Regions from separate parts of the Psychrobacter urativorans genome, predicted to be linked through region 1. Evidence: predicted binding sites of a transcription regulator. Region 1 holds the regulator's gene; the other holds the start of a gene.
The links. Region 1 encodes PhoB, which activates phosphate uptake and scavenging genes when phosphate is short. Its sites were predicted from a motif close to TGTCATNAANCTGTCATAA; they were not measured.

Region 1 (9,657 bases):
CGTTGGTTTCTATAAGTATGAAATGGACAAACGCGGCAAACCACAAAAAGTAGCTGATGACACCACTTATGCACTCTTAAAAGACACCACTGATAGCGACGCGCAGACCTTTGATGACCAAGCGATTATTGACCGCATGATGCTGGCGTTCTGTAATGAAACGGTTCGTTGCTTAGAAGATAACATCGTCAGTACACCATCTGAGGCAGATATGGCGATGATTATGGGCGTTGGTTTCCCACCATTCCGTGGCGGACCGTGTCGTTATATCGACCAAATGGGTTTAAATAACTATTTAGCGCTATGTGAAAAATACGCAGACCTTGGCAAAGCTTATGAAGCGCCGCAAAAGATTCGTGATATGGCGGCGGCAGGCGAGACCTTTTACCCAACCGCGTAATGAGCTGTCATTAATAGGATGAAGCGCAGTCCACAGATTTATTAACGGTTGCTGATTATTTAATTACTTATTTAATTACTTATTTATTTAATGATTAATAAACCCTAATAAGTATTGCTGTACTGCCACTGACAATAAAAAATTGAAAGGAAGATAATATGACAATTTTAAGTCCAAAAGATGTGGTCATCGTCGATGGCGTGCGCTCAGCAATGGGTAAATCTAAAAATGGTATGTTCCGCCATGTGCGTGCGGATAGCATGTCGGCTGACTTGGTGCGCGCGCTCGTTGAGCGTAACGACTTTGACCCACGTGATGTTGAAGATATTATTTGGGGTTGTGTCAATCAAACCTTAGAACAAGGCTTAAATATCGGTCGTAATATTGGTCTGCTTGCGGATATTCCAAAGACGACGGGTGGTCAAACGGTTAATCGTCTGTGCGGCTCATCCATGCAGGCGCTACATACGGCAGCTGCGCAAATCATGACCAATCAAGGTGATACCTTTATTATTGGCGGTGTTGAGCACATGGGTCATGTCGGCATGATGCATGGCGTCGACCTCAATCCCGAAGCCTCTAAGCACTATGCCAAAGCCTCAAATATGATGGGCTTAACCGCTGAAATGCTTGGGCGTATGAATAATATCAGCCGCGAAGAGCAAGATGCGTTTGGTCTTGAGTCGCATCGCCGCGCTTGGGCAGCCACGCTAGAAGGTCGTTTTGACAATGAAATCATCGGTATTGAAGGTCATGATGCCCTTGGTCGCTTGCAACTGTGTACTGTCGATGAAGTGATTCGTCCCGATGCGACAATGGAACAAATGCAGAAATTGCGTCCGGCGTTTGATCCAGTTAATGGCACAGTAACGGCAGCTACTTCATCAGCGCTATCTGACGGCGCGTCAGCAATGCTCATCATGAGCGCGCAAAAAGCCAAAGAATTGGGTCTAAAACCACGTGCCCGTATTCGCAGCATGGCAATTGCGGGTTGTGATGCCGCTATTATGGGTTACGGTCCAGTTCCTGCCACCCAAAAAGCACTGAAACGTGCAGGCATGAGCATCGATGACATGCAAACCATCGAGCTAAACGAAGCCTTTGCTGCACAGAGCTTAGCAGTTATCAAAACCTTGGGATTAAGTGATAAGCAAGATATCATTAATATCAATGGCGGCGCAATTGCGCTCGGTCATCCGCTTGGTTGTTCAGGCGCCCGTATCACCGTCACTTTGCTTAACGCGATGGAGCAAATGGATACTGAAATTGGTCTTGCCACCATGTGTATTGGTTTGGGTCAAGGTATCGCTACAATTATTGAGCGCGTGTAAAGGTTCAATTACTCAATAATTTAATACTACAGTCATAAAATTATTCATGAAAAAGACCCAGTTATTAAAGCTGGGTTTTTTTATAGCTACTTGATATGAGTATATTAAGAGACACGCATTAAGAACAAAGCATATAAATGGTGACGAGACAAGATGGGCGTTGACGCGCTGAACAAAATATGACTAAATGAGAGGGCGCAATCTATTAGGATACCAATGATAAAAAAGCGTTTTGCTAACCTATAACGTCTAATAAAAGACAGTTTTGGATTGCCAATTTGGCAGCCGTACAAGGAGTGTGCTATGTCGACCATGATTTCTGATAAAACTTACCGTATTGCCCGCGAGAATACCCAAGCGATGATTATTGACGTCCAAGAACGTCTGACTCCGCACATTTATGACCATGAAAATATCGTTAAAAAAATCATCACTTTGGTAAAAGGTCTGCAAGCGCTTGATGTGCCGATTATGCTTAATGAGCAATATAAAAAAGGCTTGGGTGATACCTTACCTGAGATTAAAGAATTATTAGAAGATAGCAATGCTAAAAGCTTTGAAAAAGTAACCTTTAGCGCTTGTGATACCGATGAATCATGGCATTATCTAGCGCAGCAGAATCGCGGTATTGTTTTACTTTGCGGGGTTGAGACCCATGTTTGTGTGCTCCAAACTGCGCTTGATTTATTAGACAATGGTATGCAGCCAGTTATCATTGCCGATGCCGTTGGCTCACGTTTTCCGTATGATAAAAAACTTGCCCTGCGCCGTATCCGCCGTGCCGGTGGCGTGATTACGACCGTTGAAACTATCTTGTTCGAGCTATGCCGTAGTAGCGCTGACCCTGCCTTTAAAACCATTAGCAATTTGATTAAATAGCAGTAAAACGGTTGGTGTCGTAAATGCCGATATCGTAAATGCTGGTATCATAAATACAGCCGCTAATCACTTAATATTAGCGGCTGTATTTTTAGTATTTTTTATTTATAACGAGCGTTTTAGTCAGCGTTTGCGATGCCTAATAATTGCCCCATTTGCACCGTAGTATTGGCAGTCATACTATCCTGCCAGTCTGTTTTTGCCGCTTTTGGGAGTACGACAATTGCGGTTGAGCCCAAATAAAAACGTCCTAGCTCATCGCCTTTAGCAAAGCTCATATCGTGCGCTTGCTCTTGAATCTCATCGGTACGGACAATCTTACCAGTCGCTGCTGTCTCGATACCAGCGACAATCATCGCCCCAACCATAACCACTGCTGCTTTGCCATATTCGGTATCGAACAGACAGACCAAACGCTCATTGCGTGCAAATAAGTCCGGAATATTTTCAGCAGTGGTATTATTCACCGAAAATAAAGTACCGGGAACGTAGCGAGTGGTTGTCAACGTTCCGGCAAACGGCATATGCACGCGGTGGTAATTGCTGGGTGCCAGATAAACCGTCGCAAAGCTGCCATCCGCAAAATAGCTGCCATCTTCGTTATTGGCAAGTAGTTGCCCGATATCATAATCGCGACCTTTGGCTTGCAGCAATTTATGATGACGTAGCTGTCCAAGCTGTGATATGACGCCATCGGCAGGACTAACAATGCCGTGCGTGGTGCTATCAATTGCACGCGCATCTTCTTTTAGCTCACGGGTAAAAAAGTCGTTAAAGCTCTCATAAGCATTTAGGCTTTGACGTTCATATTCGTCTAATTTAACATCGTACGCTTTGGCAAAAGTGCGAATAAAAGCACGTTTTACCAGTGGATGACGGCTGGCTGCCAAGCGTCCAGCGGCTTTACTGAGCTGTTGCTGCGGTACAAATTGCTGGATAGTGGTAAATAAATTCATAACAAGGCTACCAAAATAATTATTAGCATTAGAAAATGTGACTAAAGTGAGTCAGGAATGGTGATATTTTATCATGGTCAGCCACTGTCTGTATGACCATAATCTATAAACGTAATTTACAAAGGAGACAATCAGTGAAAGCACTTATTCAACGGGTGAGCTGTGCCAGTGTGACGGTCGATAGCCACTGCGTTGGAGCGATTGAGCACGGTATATTGGCATATATTGGACTTGGGCATGAGGATAATTTACAAAGTGCGCAACGCATGATTGATAAAATTCTCACCTATCGTATTTTTGAAAACAATACTGACCCTGCTAAAGCTGGCAAGCTTGACCAAAACGTTCAGCAAGTCGACGGTGGACTGTTATTGGTATCGCAATTTACCTTAATGGCAAATACCAATAATGGTCGTCGTCCTGACTTTGGTGGGGCAATGCAACCTGATGCGGCGCAAGCCCTTTTTGCTGAGCTTATTACTTATGCAAAAACTCAGTATCCTAATGTGGCAAGCGGTGAGTTTGGTGCAGATATGCAGGTTGAGAGTATCAATAATGGACCGCTGAATTTTTTGTTAGAAGTGAATTAATCTTAAAAAATAAATTAACCTTAAATTGTCATTAAGCCGTCATAAAGAAGTCGTTTAATAAGAGGATAGTAGCGAGCACCTATCGCTGCTTTTTTATACACACATATTTTTGAATATTAATAGCTTTTTCTACTCTAATGTTTTTTAAACCCTAACAATAAGGCTGTCATGTCATATGCATAATGAGCTGATTTTAATCGTTGAAGATGAACCTGCGATCAGTGAGATGATCGTCATGACGTTGGAGATGGCAGGATTTGAATGCTTACAGGCTGCTGATATACCGGAGGCGCATCAACAAGTGGTTGATCATCGTCCTGCCTTAATTTTATTAGATTGGATGTTACCCGGTCAAAAAAGTGGCATTGATTTTTGCCGAATGCTCAAAAAAGATGAGCTGCTCTCTGAAATCCCCGTCATCATGCTCACGGCAAAAAGTGAGGAAGACAATAAGGTTTTCGGGCTTGATGCGGGTGTTGATGACTATATTACCAAGCCTTTTTCGACGCGCGAGTTGGTATCGAGAATCAAAGCGGTGCTGCGTCGTAGTAATGCCCTTAGTGCCGATAAGCCTATCGAAGTCGGCAATCTAAGCTTAGATGCTAAAAGCCAGCGGGTGACGGCGGATAGCAAAACCGTTGAGCTCGGTCCCACAGAATACCGACTACTGGCATTTTTTATGAGCCATCCTGAGCGTGCTTACACCCGAGCCCAGTTATTAGATCAGGTTTGGGGCAGTAATGTATATATTGAAGACCGCACCATTGATGTGCACATTCGCCGCTTGCGTAAACTGCTGCAACCTTATGATTGTGACACCTTGATTCAAACTGTTCGTGGTACGGGCTATCGATTCTCGAATATCATGCAACCAGAATAACGAGGGCGTGATAACTTAGAGGATTGATAATCCAAGGCGTAATAACAACGCAAAAAACGTCATTAATAATAAAAAGGATAGAAGTAAAATGCTGCTACTATCTAGCATAAATACGGTATATGAATATGATGACGCCTGAGAATAAGAACCGCCACCCAGTATCACGCTATGCGCTATTGTGGGCAGATATCCGTTGGCTGCTGTTGTGGTTAATTGCGGGGATAATAGTGGGTTTAATGACCTCGCACCTATTAGCAAGCCTCGTTGGCGCGTTACTCTTGTATAGCTTGTGGCGTATGTATAGCTTGCAGCGCTTTAATGAGTGGATTAATAAACCGAGCCATACACCACCACCGGATAAATTAGGTGGTTTTAGCCTCGTCGCCAATAAGCTTTATCAAACGCGCCAACAAGAACAAAAGGCGCAACAAAAAGTGATGGGACTGGTCAAAAAAATCCGAAGCTCAATGAAAGCGCTTCAAGATGCGGTGATTTTGCTGAACGATAAAGATGAGTTAGAGTGGTGGAATCAAGCAGCGGAAGATTTATTGGTCATTAGCTCAACCGATCAAGGGATAAGTATTTTTAATTTCATTACCGCCCCTGAGTTTCGACGCTATTGCCAGACCATGACAACTCCTAATGACGGCTTGCATATCGCCTCATGGCAAGATTCCAAGCGTTATCTGAAGTGTGAGCTGACGCATTTTGATGGCGAAAAATTACTGATTATCCATGATGTCACGCGTTTGCAGCATTTAGAGCAAATGCGCCGTGATTTTGTTGCCAATGTCTCGCATGAACTACGAACGCCATTGACCGTGCTGATGGGCTATCTTGAGAATTTTTCTGATCAGCCCGATATGCCCGTACATTGGCAGCGTGGTATGCAACTGATGACCCAGCAGACCGCGCGTATGAATCGCATTGTGAATGATTTATTACTACTCTCGCGCATTGAAATCGAAGAAACGCATGAGTTACGTGATATTGATATGACTAAGCTGCTCAAACATATCTACGATGATGCCAAGGTTTATAACCAAGAATATGAGCATACGATCAGCTTAGATATCAATACCGATGATGGCTTATATGGCTCAGAGATGTACTTAAATAGTGCGTTATCCAATCTCGTTATCAATGCGATTAAATATACGCCAAAGGGTGGCAACATTGCTATCAGCTGGAGTAAAACGCCTGATGGTTGTCTTTTTGCGGTCAGTGATGACGGTATTGGTATTGCCCAACAGCATATAGACCGTTTAACCGAGCGCTTTTATCGGGTAGATAGTGGTCGCAGTCGAGCTACGGGCGGTACGGGATTAGGGCTGGCGATTGTTAAACACGTCCTGTATCAGCATGGGGTTAATTTACATATTGAGTCGGTAGAGGGTGAGGGGTCGACCTTTAGCGCCTTATTTCCGCCTGAGCATGTTCGAGCTGCGCCTATAAATACCGCGTTAAATGCCATATCAGATAAAGTATTGGATACTCTGTAACATGTTAAGGTGTTAAAACTATTCTGGGGTTTGTAATTGTTGGCTCATTATTGGCTTTTAATCAATAAAGGATAAGGATTTACCGCGCGCCCATTGATATAAACACCATAATGCACATGTGGCGGTGTGCCTTTAGCATTGCCACTGTCTCCCACATAACCGATGATATCACCAGCATCAACCCAATCATTAGGACGGATATCAGCATAAGAGTCTAGATGCGCATAATAATGTGCTGCGCCACCGGCACCAATAATAAAAATCACCTGACCACCCAGTCGATCGTCGCCAACTTTATTGACCACGCCTTTGGTGGTTGCTTGAATTGGTGTACCGCGTGGCGCAAAAATATCAATGCCTTCATGCGAGCGACCTTCGCTGCGCGCGCCACCCCACGTATCCGCGAGATGTCGGTTAGGTAGCGGACTTGGCAAGCTATTATCCGTTGGTAACTCTTGTTGCAATAACTTTATTTTTTGCCATGTGGCAACCACGATAGACGGTGATTTATTAAGCACTGGCATAATAAATAAAGATATGGCTAATAAACACACCATTATTATAAAACCTTTAACCAACATGTCAGTTACCTGTTTTGCTAAAGGGGTAGGTAGTTTGGAGGACAGCATAATAATCACCTTAATAGGCTTTGATGAGCAGACATTGATGCAGATTAAATAGTTGATAATAGGTGGTCAAAAATGTAGTAATTGCGTAGAAATAAATTGCTATTATCACCAGTTGATGTGCCATATGGTAAGATAAATGTCGGATATATTTATAGAATAAATACTTAAAAATACAGTATATGGTATAGCTCATTGATTCATAAAGGCTGTGAACATAAGGCAACTATTAGTACATCCGGTATATTGTTAGGTAGGTGAATACCACTATTAAAACCCATTATAATTTAAAAAATCATCACCTTAACCTCGTTAACATTAAAGGATACAACGCTATATGCAAATGAGCATTAACAATCACATGTATGAAGTTATCACCAGTCAAGATATCACCCATATTGAAAAAGCAGTCGATAAATCATTACTTGCTATGCCTTTGGTCGCGGTTTACTGTGGCTCGCGCTTGGGCAATGATGATATCTATGAGCAAGCGGCACGTGAGTTGGGGAGTGCACTAGCGGATAACGGTATGGGGCTGGTCTATGGCGGTGCTAGTATTGGTCTGATGGGCGCAGTAGCGGATGAAGTGATTCAGGGTGGGGCACAAGCAGTTGGTGTGATTCCCACTTTTATGCTCAAACACGAAATTGCCCATGAAGGTCTAACACGTCTGCATTTGACCGATACCATGCACACCCGTAAAACCGTGATGGCAGAGTATGCTGACGCCTTTATCACTTTACCTGGTGGCTTAGGTACGTTAGAGGAAATTATGGAAATTGCCACATGGCGACAGCTCTATCAGCATGAAAAGCCGATGATTATTCTGAATATCAATGGCTTTTATGACCGTTTGATTGAGCATTTAAAATATACGGCTGAGCAAGGCTTTATGAAGCAGCAAGACCTTGATCGCTTGGTGGTCTGTAATACGATTGCCGAGGCTATTGATTTATTACAAGAGATAGTAGAAATCGATGATGCAGTCAATACAGAAAAAATGGCTGGCAATTGATATTAATCAGTTAATATAAATATTTTCGCATAAAATAAAAACCGGAGCAAAGCGCTAATGATTAGCCTGTAGCTCCGGTTTTTTTCGATTTAAAGTTTGGTTTTTATACGTCAGCGGTGGTTAAGTTATTCAAAATATCTGTGCGGAGATTATGATTCACATCTGCCATCGGGATGGGAAAACCGCGCTCATAAGCCAATACGCGTGCTACTTTATCGATAGCCACGCTGTCGTTATGCATGAGATATGCCCATTGATGAGCATAACGCTCATGATTTGCCGGCAGGTCGTTATCCAATATACCCATCTCAGTGAGTTGCTGCACAATTTCATCAGCAGCAATCAAGGTTGATGAGGCTTTAACATTCTCAGCGCGCGCATAGTGCAAATTAGGATATAAGCTCACATCCGCCACACGCAGTGTATCATCGACACCAGGGATTTGCTGACCACCATATAACGCATTACCAACGGTGCGTGCGCTACTAAAGGTCGGTACAAACTCAGCCACATAATCAATAGATTGCTGACTACGCGCTTGTAGTGGCGCTTTATCCCAGCCATCTTCAATATAATGCACATATTGCGCCGGCAGCTTGGGTTGGGCGCTGTCTTTAGTAGAGGCAACCAAACCATCATTAAATAAGGTAATAAATTTACTCATACCATGAATCTGAAAATAACCGTTTGGATAAGGTGTCAGTTGCGCCATACCTTCAGGCGTACCACGCGCCCCATAAATAATAATCTCCGGTATTTGCCCACCAGTCTCACCCCAATGGGTAACATATGAAGATTTAAACTCCACCATCCGCGTGACATTAACCCCAACCATATCGTCAATAATGCCAGTACGGAAGCCGCAAGCATTGATTAGATAATCGACTTCGATAGAATCAATTTTAGCTTCATTATCTAGAATGTCACTATTTTGCTGATAATCAATACGCCATTTTCTGACATGGTGGTCAATGTTCGAACAGTTTTCACAATCAACCGCCACGACTTGTTTAACGGTAGTGCTCGTAAAAACGTGGGCATGCGCATATTCGGCTAATGCCAACTGTGCAGAGGCTGCCAAACGAAAGATATTCCAGCCATATTCTTGTACCACAATCAGTGGAAATTTAACTTTATTCAAATCTAAATACTTGGCTACCGGAATCATCCACTCATCCACGCAGCTAGGGATAGCCACTTGCTCACGCTTGGATAACTCAATCAACTGCTCATGACTATATAGCTGATAATAGTTTTCAGGTTCGCCTAATATTTTATTATTGATGTCCTGTTCGATAAGTTCATGATAAGCATCCGTTAAAGTATCAAGACGTGGTAATAAATCCTCGGGCATACCCGCATCGCGCGTCGGCACAGCAAAGACAGTCGGGCGCACATCGATGGTATAAGGATAAAGGCGCACGATATCGATACATTGCTTGAGCAATGCCACACAATCTTCATCAGGAATTTCACGG
Region 2 (9,657 bases), 970 kb from region 1:
CTGGTATTAATATCTATCGATTTGATACTGCGCCACCTGAACTACAGGCAAAAGCGACCGAAACGGTTCAAGAAATAACAGTCGAGGTCAATGGTCAAAATAGAGAGCTGCACTTTTTCACCCATCAAAAAGAGGGTCAACGGTATATTTTGACCTATCTACTAGAGGATCATATGGCGCTTGAAGACTATCCAGTCTTAGCGATATTCGAACACTTTGAAGCCATATTTTTACAGACCTTACTGCTTGCGGTTCTGCTAAGTTTTGCGATTGCTATTCTTTTTTCCTATGTATCTTCCTACCAAATTACTAAACCGTTATTAATTTTAAAAAATGCCGTCGAAACAGATAACGAATCATTAAGCACCCTGCTACATCTACCCTCAGAGGTCGGGGTGTTGGCGCGTGTCATTGATGATAAGAATCAAAAACTCGCCAGCTATTTGCTTCGAGAGCAGCTATTTACAGGAGATGTGAGCCATGAGCTACGAACACCGCTCACGATTATTATTGGCGCAGCGGAAGTACTTGAATCGCAATTACCTTTAGACAGTCAGCAGCGTGAGTTCACCCGACGCATTCATCATACGGCAACTGAAACCTCAGACATTATCACCGCCTTACTGATGTTATCAAGAACGCCTGAGCAACTGGATGCGCCAAGAACGATTATTAATTCAGTGATAACCTCAGAAGTAGAACGGCTACAATACCTGATTGGCTATAAATCTGTGACCTGCGAAATTATTGCTGACCACAGCTATGCAGCGATGGTGCGTCCTGAATTGCTAAAAATGGCAGTGGGTAATTTGATTAAAAATGCCTTTCAATATACAGAGTCAGGACAAGTCACGATTACCATTGATTATGACTTTATTACCGTTGTCGATAGCGGCATAGGCATCCGTGAATCGATGACGCCACATTTGTTTGAGCGCTTTGAACGTGGTGGCATCGATGATATTAATGCTATTGAAGGTAGCGGATTGGGACTCAGTATTGTGCAACGTATCATGGTGCATCTCGGTTGGCAATTGCACTACCAACCTAATGCCTCAGGTGGCAGTACCTTTAAGATTCAGTATAAAAACGCGCTGTCCCAAATTGATAGCAATGACTATAATAATGAATAAATTTTCTATAATAATCGGATATATTTACCCCTAACATTAAAGGGCATTAGCCGCGTCATAAGCGGTTTTAATCGCATGTGAGATATCAGCAACTTCTAAGCAGTCTCCTACTTTGACGACTGCAATACCTTTATCAAGGAATGCTGCTGTGTCAAATTCAACGGGACGTGCGCCGCTGGCAATAACCACGTAGTCGCACGGAATTGCTACCGGCTTACTGTCCTTATCCCCGCAATGCAATTTTTCCTTATCGATGCTGATGACTTGATGATTCACATACTGTTCTACACCGTGTATTCGATAACTCTCAAGCATGGTCGGTAGAATAGTCGTGCTTAAGTCATTTGCAATCTTATCTTGCATCTCTACCACTGATACCTTGCAACCTTGTTCAGCAAGATATTCTGCCGTTTCACAACCAACAATACCACCGCCAATAACCACCACGCGACCAGATACTTTTTGCTCACCAGCAAGTACTTTCCACGCATCACGGACGTTTTCGCCATCCACGCCTGTTATAGGCGGTGTGAAGCTCGACGCACCAACGGCTACGATTACAACGTCGGGAGCACACGCCAGCACATTTGAGACAGTGGCGGTTTTCCCAAGATGCAATTTCATGCCCTCACGGTGGACTGCCTGTACTAAATCCTCTACAGCACGGTATATCTCACTTTTACGAGGGGGAATATTAGCTATATTCAACTGTCCGCCCAGCTTATTTTCTTGTTCAAACAAGGTGACACGATGCCCTTTTTTTGCAGCAACGCGGGCAGCCTCTAATCCTGCAGGACCGCCACCAATGACGACAATGTTTTTCTTTATTTTAGCCGGTGTGATAAAGCGTGTTTCTTCAAAGCCATTCTCAGCATTGACCACGCAAGCGATAAATGAACGATTGAGAACGTTATCAACGCAGCCTTCGTTACATGAGATACAGCGAATAATATCTCGGGCTTTACCTGCAGCAGCTTTATTCGTCCAATCAGGATCAGCCAACAACGCACGACCAATACCAATCATATCAGCCTTGCCGTTTTGAAGCATATTCTCGCCCATATTGGGATCAATAATACGCCCTGAAGTGCTGACAGGAATAGAAACCTCACGTTTAATATCGCCTGTAATATCCGCAAAAAAGCAATAAGGCTGCACACCCATCGGTGGGATAGTATCTGCCATATTACCGGTGTGATTCGCCTGCCCAACATGCAACATATCCACGCCAGAATCTTCAAGCCACTGTGCAAACAGTGGCGCATCCGCCTCATCAATACCGCCTTTACCACGATCAGGAGTAACTACTGATAATTTATAATCGATAATCATATCGGGCACTGATTTCTTCAAGGCAGCGACCAACATCAAGGCAAAACGAGTACGATTTTCCAGAGAACCACCGAATTTATCTGTGCGTGTATTCATTCGCGTGCTACACAGCGCGCCCACTAGCCTGTCACCATGTATTTGAATGACATCCACACCTGCTTTCTGAGCGCGCACTGCGCAAGCACACATCTTGTCAATAATAGCCATCAAGGCGTTTTCAGACACTTCATTAATGAAAAACTGCATATCGTGATGTAGTTGAGTACGCACTTTGTCCATCTCACCCGCAGCAAACAACGCATTAAGGGTATCGCAGTCATATTCTGGGTGGAATATTTGCACGCCAAGTTTAGCGCCATAGGCATGTACATTATCAGCGAGCAGGCGAAAACTTGCTATTTGGCTATCATCAAACAGCTTAGGTGTGGGTGCAAAGCTACGGATAGGCGCGACATCACCCAGCACAATATATCCGACGCCACCTTTCGCAAGCCGTGTATAAAAGCCATTGCTTTGCGAGCTAATCGTACCGTCTTTGGCTTCATACCCTGTCGTTAGCGGCGGAAACATGATGCGATTCTTAAAGACTACACCGCCAATCGTGATGGGTTCTAATATTTTCATAACCACTCTCTTATGTATATCTCAGAAATAATCGTAACTGTTAAACAGTCGTATTCCGCTATTCTCTCATTCCCTGCTCTAATTGTGGGGTTTAATATTTTATTAAAGTAAGATTTTTGATCGTCATCAAAATGTAATACTCGGCTGTTAGAGTGTGCCTAAGTTAAGGTTTCTTAATTAGAAATAGCACCTAAACCCTATAAAATTACCGTTCTATTACTTAACTCTTAATATTTAAAATTGGTTTAATATCAAAGTATTATCTACAAGTATTACCGTATTATTCATTAATACCGCTTATTGTAATCATTTTTTAATAAAAGCATTAATAGCTACATTATTTTTTTGGTAACTTACTTCATTTATTCAAATTTTATTCATAATTAATTCCATTTAGGAGAGTTACATGCGTTATTCATTACTGGCTGTGGCAACAATGGCGAGCGCCCTGACTTTAGCAGCTTGTGATAGTAAAAAAGAGGCAAACACTGATGCTACTGGTGCAGTAGCGACGGAATCGTCTGCGCAAGCTGCAAGCAATCAAACCGCGGCGGCTTCAACATCAGGTTTTAAATCTGCTGAAAATATTGCCCTTAACATTACGGGTGCTGGTGCGTCTTTTCCGCAGCCTATTTATGCCAAGTGGTCAGCTGACTACAATGCGGCAACGGGGGGTCAGGTCAATTATCAGTCTATTGGCTCATCAGGCGGTATTAAGCAAATTGAATCAAAAACGGTCGACTTTGGTGCATCTGACGCGCCGCTAACCCCTGAGGAATTAGAAGCGTCAGGTCTGATTCAGTTTCCCTCTGTGATTGGCGGCGTCGTACCTGTGGTTAATATTGACGGTATCAAACCGGGTCAATTACAATTAGATGGCGAAACTTTAGCAAATATTTATTTGGGTAAAATCAGTAAATGGAATGACGCGGCTATCAAAGCGCTGAACCCTGACTTAGCCCTACCTGATGCCGCGATTACCACCGTATTTCGCTCTGACGGTTCTGGTACGACCTTTAACTTTACCGATTATTTAGCCAAAGTATCAACGGCTTGGAAAGATACTGTTGGCGTAGACAAAACGGTGAAATGGCCAACGTCAGCAAAGGGAGCAGGCGGGAAAGGCAATGAGGGCGTGGCAAGCTACGTCAATCGTATGAAGAACTCTATCGGCTATGTTGAGTATGCCTATGCTAAGCAAAATAATATGGCACACACTGCGCTAAAAAATGCAGCAGGCAACTTTGTGCAACCTTCGGCAAAAACTTTTGCCGCAGCGGGTGATATCGATTGGTCACAACACGCAGGCTTTTATAAAGTCATTACCAACTCTGAGACTGAGCAAGCGTGGCCAATTGCTGCCGCTACTTTCATCTTAGTGCACAAACAACCAGAAAATCCCAAACAAGTGGCTGGCGTATTAAATTTCTTTGATTGGGCATATAGCCAAGGGGATGATGACGCCATCGCGCTCGATTATGTACCGTTCTCTGACACAGCAGTAGCGTTGTTTAAAGCCAAGTGGAATGACGTGAAAGGCAGTGATGGACAGCCCTTATATAAGCCAGCTCAGTAAATTCATTACAATATTAATGACAACCTTATTGATAACGTAGCTTGATAAGTTTTATTACAGCAAATTTAACGGTAAAGCGCAGCAGTTTTTTTAATACGCTTTACCATTTTGAGTTTGCTGTTGCAAAACAATATTAGATAATAAAACCGTCTATTATCTCTCCAATTTTTTCGACTGAATCATATTTAATAATGAGACATTTATGATAGATCTAAGGTCGCAACTGGCTAAACAAAAACGTTACGATGCACTGTTCGTCAATGCAACCAAAGCTTTTGCCATTCTGGTGCTGTTGTCATTGGGCGGTATTCTTGCCTCCTTGGTCATTGGTGCGCTACCGAGTATCCAGACATTTGGACTTGGGTTTTATACCAGTAATAACTGGGATACGGTTGCTAACGAATATGGGGCATTGGCACCTATTTACGGCACGTTAGTAACGTCATTTATCGCTATTTTAATTGCCGTGCCGATCAGCTTTGGTATTGCTATATTTTTAACAGAAATGTGCCCTAACTTTCTTAAAAAACCGCTGGGTATTGCTATTGAGTTATTAGCCGGTATTCCTTCGATTATTTATGGCATGTGGGGCTTGTTTGTCTTTGCGCCTTTTTTTGGCAACCATATTCAGCCTTGGTTTATCGAGCATATAGGTCCACTGCCTATTATCGGTAAATTATTTACTGGCGCACCGATGGGACTGGGGATGTTTACCGCGTCTTTGGTGCTCGCCATTATGATTATCCCGTTTATAGCTGCCACCATGCGCGATGTTTTCGCTGTAGTGCCCGACTTACTTAAAGAGTCGGCATATGGTATGGGCGCGACGACTTGGGAGGTCATGTTTAAAGTTATTTTACCGTACACCAAAGCAGGAGTCGTCGGCGGTGTCATTTTAGGGCTTGGACGCGCTTTGGGTGAAACCATGGCAGTGACCTTTTTAATTGGTAATGCCTTTAATATCAGCCCCAGTTTGTTCACCTCAGGGGTAACGATTACCTCGGCACTGGCAAATGAGTTTGCGGAGGCATCTAGTGAGTTGCATTTGGCATCGCTATTGCATTTAGGCTTAATTTTATTCGTCATTACCTTTATTGTACTGTCACTTGCCAAGCTGATGCTCATGCGTATGGATCATAAGGCTGGCAATCGCTAAGTCTAACTCTAAAAAGTTTAACTCTGCCAACTCACGCGTACTATTTTATCTAAGACGATAAGGAAATATAGGTTATGTCCACTACCCCTGCCAGTACAGCTGTTAATAATACATTGCCGATTGCCACCAATTTTAAGGGTCGTTATAACCAAAGTTTATATAACAAACGACGTTGGATGAATAAGCTTGGCTTAGGATTTGCGATGTCAGCAATGGTATTTGGCTTGTTTTGGCTCTGTTGGATTTTGCTAACGTTATTGGTAGAAGGCTTTCAAGGTCTAGTTCAATTGCCAGTATTTACGGCTGATACGCCGCCACCAATGAGCGTGGGTGGACTACGCAATGCCATTGTTGGTTCAGTCATGCTGGCATTTTCAGGGTTATTTATCGGTGCACCTATTGGACTGATGACAGGTATTTACTTAGCCGAATTCTCGCATGGTAGCTTGCTAGGTAAAGTGACCCGATTTTTAAATGATATTTTATTATCAGCACCATCGATTGTCATCGGGCTATTTATTTACGCATTGATGGTCAAAGGCAAAAGCTTCTCTGGTTGGGCAGGCGCGTTGGCATTGGCACTCATTGTCATTCCTGTGGTCGTACGGACGACAGAAAACATGCTTAAACTGGTGCCCAATACCTTGCGTGAAGCTGCCTATGCACTGGGCACGCCCAAGTGGAAACTGGTGACCCAAGTTACCTTTAAAGCCGCTAAAGCCGGACTGACTACCGGTATATTATTAGCATTTGCCCGTATTACGGGTGAGACAGCACCCTTACTATTTACCGCGCTAAACAATCAATATTTTAGTACCGATATGGGTCAGCCATTAGCAAACTTACCCAATACCATTTACCAGTTTGCGATGAGCCCTTACGAGAACTGGCATACCTTAGCATGGGCAGCAGCACTCCTAATTACTGGCTCGGTCTTGGTATTAAATATTTTGGCACGCTTTATCGGCAATAGAGATCAGCACTAATAGAAATACGATATTTTTCATTACTACCTAATATTAAGAACTAATTGTTAATAACCCATTTTCCTATATTTAATGAAGCTGAACGAGATATCCTATGAGCGATGTTAAAAAAAGAACTTCTAAAACAGACAAAACTTTTAACGCCAAAAACCGCAGCCTATTTACGAATTCAATACCAAGCAAAGCGCAAATGGCACAACCCGATAGCGCTCATTTTACTCAGCAAACATGGCAAGATATTCCCAAAAATATGCCACCTGCAAAAATGGAAATTCGTGATTTGAATTTTTACTATGGTGACTTTCAAGCGCTGAAAAATATCAATATTGATATTGCGGATAAAAAAGTTACCGCCTTTATCGGTCCATCTGGCTGCGGCAAGTCTACCCTACTGCGTACCTTTAATCGCATGTATGACCTGTATCCCGGCATGCGTGCTGAAGGCAATATTAACCTTGATGGCAATAACATCTTAGGTAAAGATATCGATGTGAACTTATTACGCGCACAAGTTGGCATGGTATTTCAAAAACCAACCCCTTTCCCGATGTCCATTTACGACAATGTGGCGTTTGGCGTACGCTTGTATGAAAAACTAAGCAAAGCAGAACTGGACCATCGCGTCGAATGGGCACTGAAAAAATCAGCACTGTGGCCAGAGGTTAAAGACAAGCTAAAAGCATCTGGATTGTCTTTATCAGGCGGACAGCAACAACGCTTGTGTATCGCGCGTAGCGTGGCGACTAAGCCGGAAGTATTATTGCTTGATGAGCCAACCTCAGCGCTGGACCCTATCTCAACTGGCGCGATTGAAGATTTGATTGAAGATTTAAAAAATGATTACACCATTGCCATCGTGACGCATAACATGCAACAAGCCGCACGGGTTTCTGACTATACCGTTTATATGTATTTGGGCGATATGATTGAAATGGGTGAAACCGATCAGGTCTTTACCAATCCTGCCCAAAAAGCCACTGAAGACTATATTACTGGTCGTTACGGTTAAAATGCTACTAAAAACATGACTTAACTAAGCATTTTAATTAAACATTACTTTTTAAATACCCTGCATGATGCGCCCAATATTTTGATGTTATGGAGTACCCTTGATGCAAAATGATAAACATACTTCTAAAAGCTTTGACCAAGACCTTGATGAAGCCATCCGCTTATTTTTATACATGGGTGATAGTGCCGCCAATCAAGTAACCAAAGCCATCCACGCGATGATTGGTAAAGATGCGGTAATGGCGCAAGAAGTCATTGATATGGATTTTGATATCAATCGTATGGAAATTGAGCTTGATGAACATATTTTATTATTAGTGGCAAAACGGCAGCCGACTGCCAGTGACTTGCGCTTGGTTATGGCAATCAGTAAAGGCGTGGTCGACCTAGAGCGCATTGGTGATGAAGCGGTCAAAATAGCAAAAATGGCATTAAAAATAATCACTCAAAGCCACACGCCATATGGTTACGCTGAAGTTCAACATTTAGGCAATCATGTGCGCTTGATGCTGCACAATGCCCTTGATGCCTTTAGCCAATCCAATGCCGAGCAAGCGTTTGAAGTCATTCGTAATGATGAAGTGGTCAATGCTGAATACCAATCTGCACTGCGCGCACTAATGACTTATATTATGGAAGACTCGCGGCACGTCTCCAAAGTGATTAACGTCATGTGGGTGTTGCGTGCGCTGGAGCGGATTGGTGATCATGCCCAAAATATCGCTGAGCTAGTTATTAACTACATGAGTGGGCACGATGTGCGTCATTCGGACTATACTTCGGTTGAAAAAGCGGTACAGGAAGCCAACGATCGCATGGCATCACACTACCCGCAAGTTACTATAAGCCAAGAGAACAGCGCTAGTACAATAGATGATAAGGTTAATGAGTAAGGTTAACTTAAAAGCTTTTTCATTAAAACAGCGTTAGAAAAGCTGTTTTAACCATTGTTTAAGATGTTGCCATAATGATGAATTAGCCTCACTGGGTTGCGGCTTTTCATCAACATTACTCATTTTATTAACAACATCAGCGCCATTAGCACCATCAACAGTTATAGGAAACGCCGATTCAAGCTGTTCACAGGTAGGATATTTTTCTTGTAGCTTGTGTAAATAATAGGCTTGATTTTCAGTAAAAAACCCATCTAATATGCCGATAGGCGTAGCACCATCATGACGACAACTATCATTCTCACGATTCCACGCCACAAATGACACTACTGGCTTGCCAATTATCAATGTATCATTCTCACAGCGCAGTGCTGCTAGCGATGATATTGTATAGTCTGCTGGTTTACTACCATCTGGGTTATAGGCTAAACCAATAACCAACTCATTTTTTTCAATATTTTTTAGCTCAAAATTACTGCGCCATTGCTGAGGTTTAGAGTACTTAAACCAAGTCAAAAAGGGGCGAAAGACAAAGCGATGACGGCTAAACTGCACATCAAAATTTATCGGCTGATTAACCTCTGGAACGGGTGATAAAGCTTGTACACGACCAATAAATACATCGGACGGTGAATGAGGCAGACACGCCCATAGTGTCTGTGGCGTAGTCAACAGAATTAAGACAGGCACATAATAAAATAGGCGCATTAATTTACTCTCATCATTAACCATATTCATCAACGACTGATATCTAAACCATCAAAAGAGTGATTATTCTACCTTATTGATGAGCTATTGGAACTTATGTTATAGCGATATTTAGAGTCAAAAAAAAACCCAAACTATCCTCTCAGATAATTTGGATTACATTTAAAATAACAGAGCACTCAGCTAAAACCTAAACAACGCTGCATTATTCTTCGTCAATATTTGGTTATATAACGCC

Region 2: a site for PhoB is predicted at 3,211-3,229, ahead of pstS (phosphate ABC transporter substrate-binding protein PstS). Genes of this name have one in related genera too.

The regions. Positions count from the first base shown of each region.
Region 1 is NZ_CP012678.1:1,183,617-1,193,273, reverse strand. Features, by position in the region: gene fadB (fatty acid oxidation complex subunit alpha FadB) at 1-400, shown strand, start outside; gene fadA (acetyl-CoA C-acyltransferase FadA) at 559-1,731, shown strand; gene AOC03_RS05160 (isochorismatase family protein) at 2,035-2,610, shown strand; gene asd (archaetidylserine decarboxylase) at 2,730-3,566, opposite strand; gene dtd (D-aminoacyl-tRNA deacylase) at 3,701-4,156, shown strand; gene phoB (phosphate regulon transcriptional regulator PhoB) at 4,332-5,036, shown strand; gene phoR (phosphate regulon sensor histidine kinase PhoR) at 5,162-6,538, shown strand; gene AOC03_RS05135 (M23 family metallopeptidase) at 6,586-7,062, opposite strand; gene AOC03_RS05130 (TIGR00730 family Rossman fold protein) at 7,502-8,179, shown strand; gene AOC03_RS05125 (FAD-dependent oxidoreductase) at 8,283-9,657, opposite strand, start outside.
Region 2 is NZ_CP012678.1:215,743-225,399, reverse strand. Features, by position in the region: gene AOC03_RS00970 (sensor histidine kinase) at 1-1,133, shown strand, start outside; gene bilR (bilirubin reductase, long form) at 1,170-3,089, opposite strand; gene pstS (phosphate ABC transporter substrate-binding protein PstS) at 3,496-4,665, shown strand; gene pstC (phosphate ABC transporter permease subunit PstC) at 4,868-5,821, shown strand; gene pstA (phosphate ABC transporter permease PstA) at 5,896-6,807, shown strand; gene pstB (phosphate ABC transporter ATP-binding protein PstB) at 6,902-7,816, shown strand; gene phoU (phosphate signaling complex protein PhoU) at 7,920-8,711, shown strand; gene AOC03_RS00935 (hypothetical protein) at 8,745-9,419, opposite strand; gene AOC03_RS00930 (amidohydrolase family protein) at 9,603-9,657, opposite strand, start outside.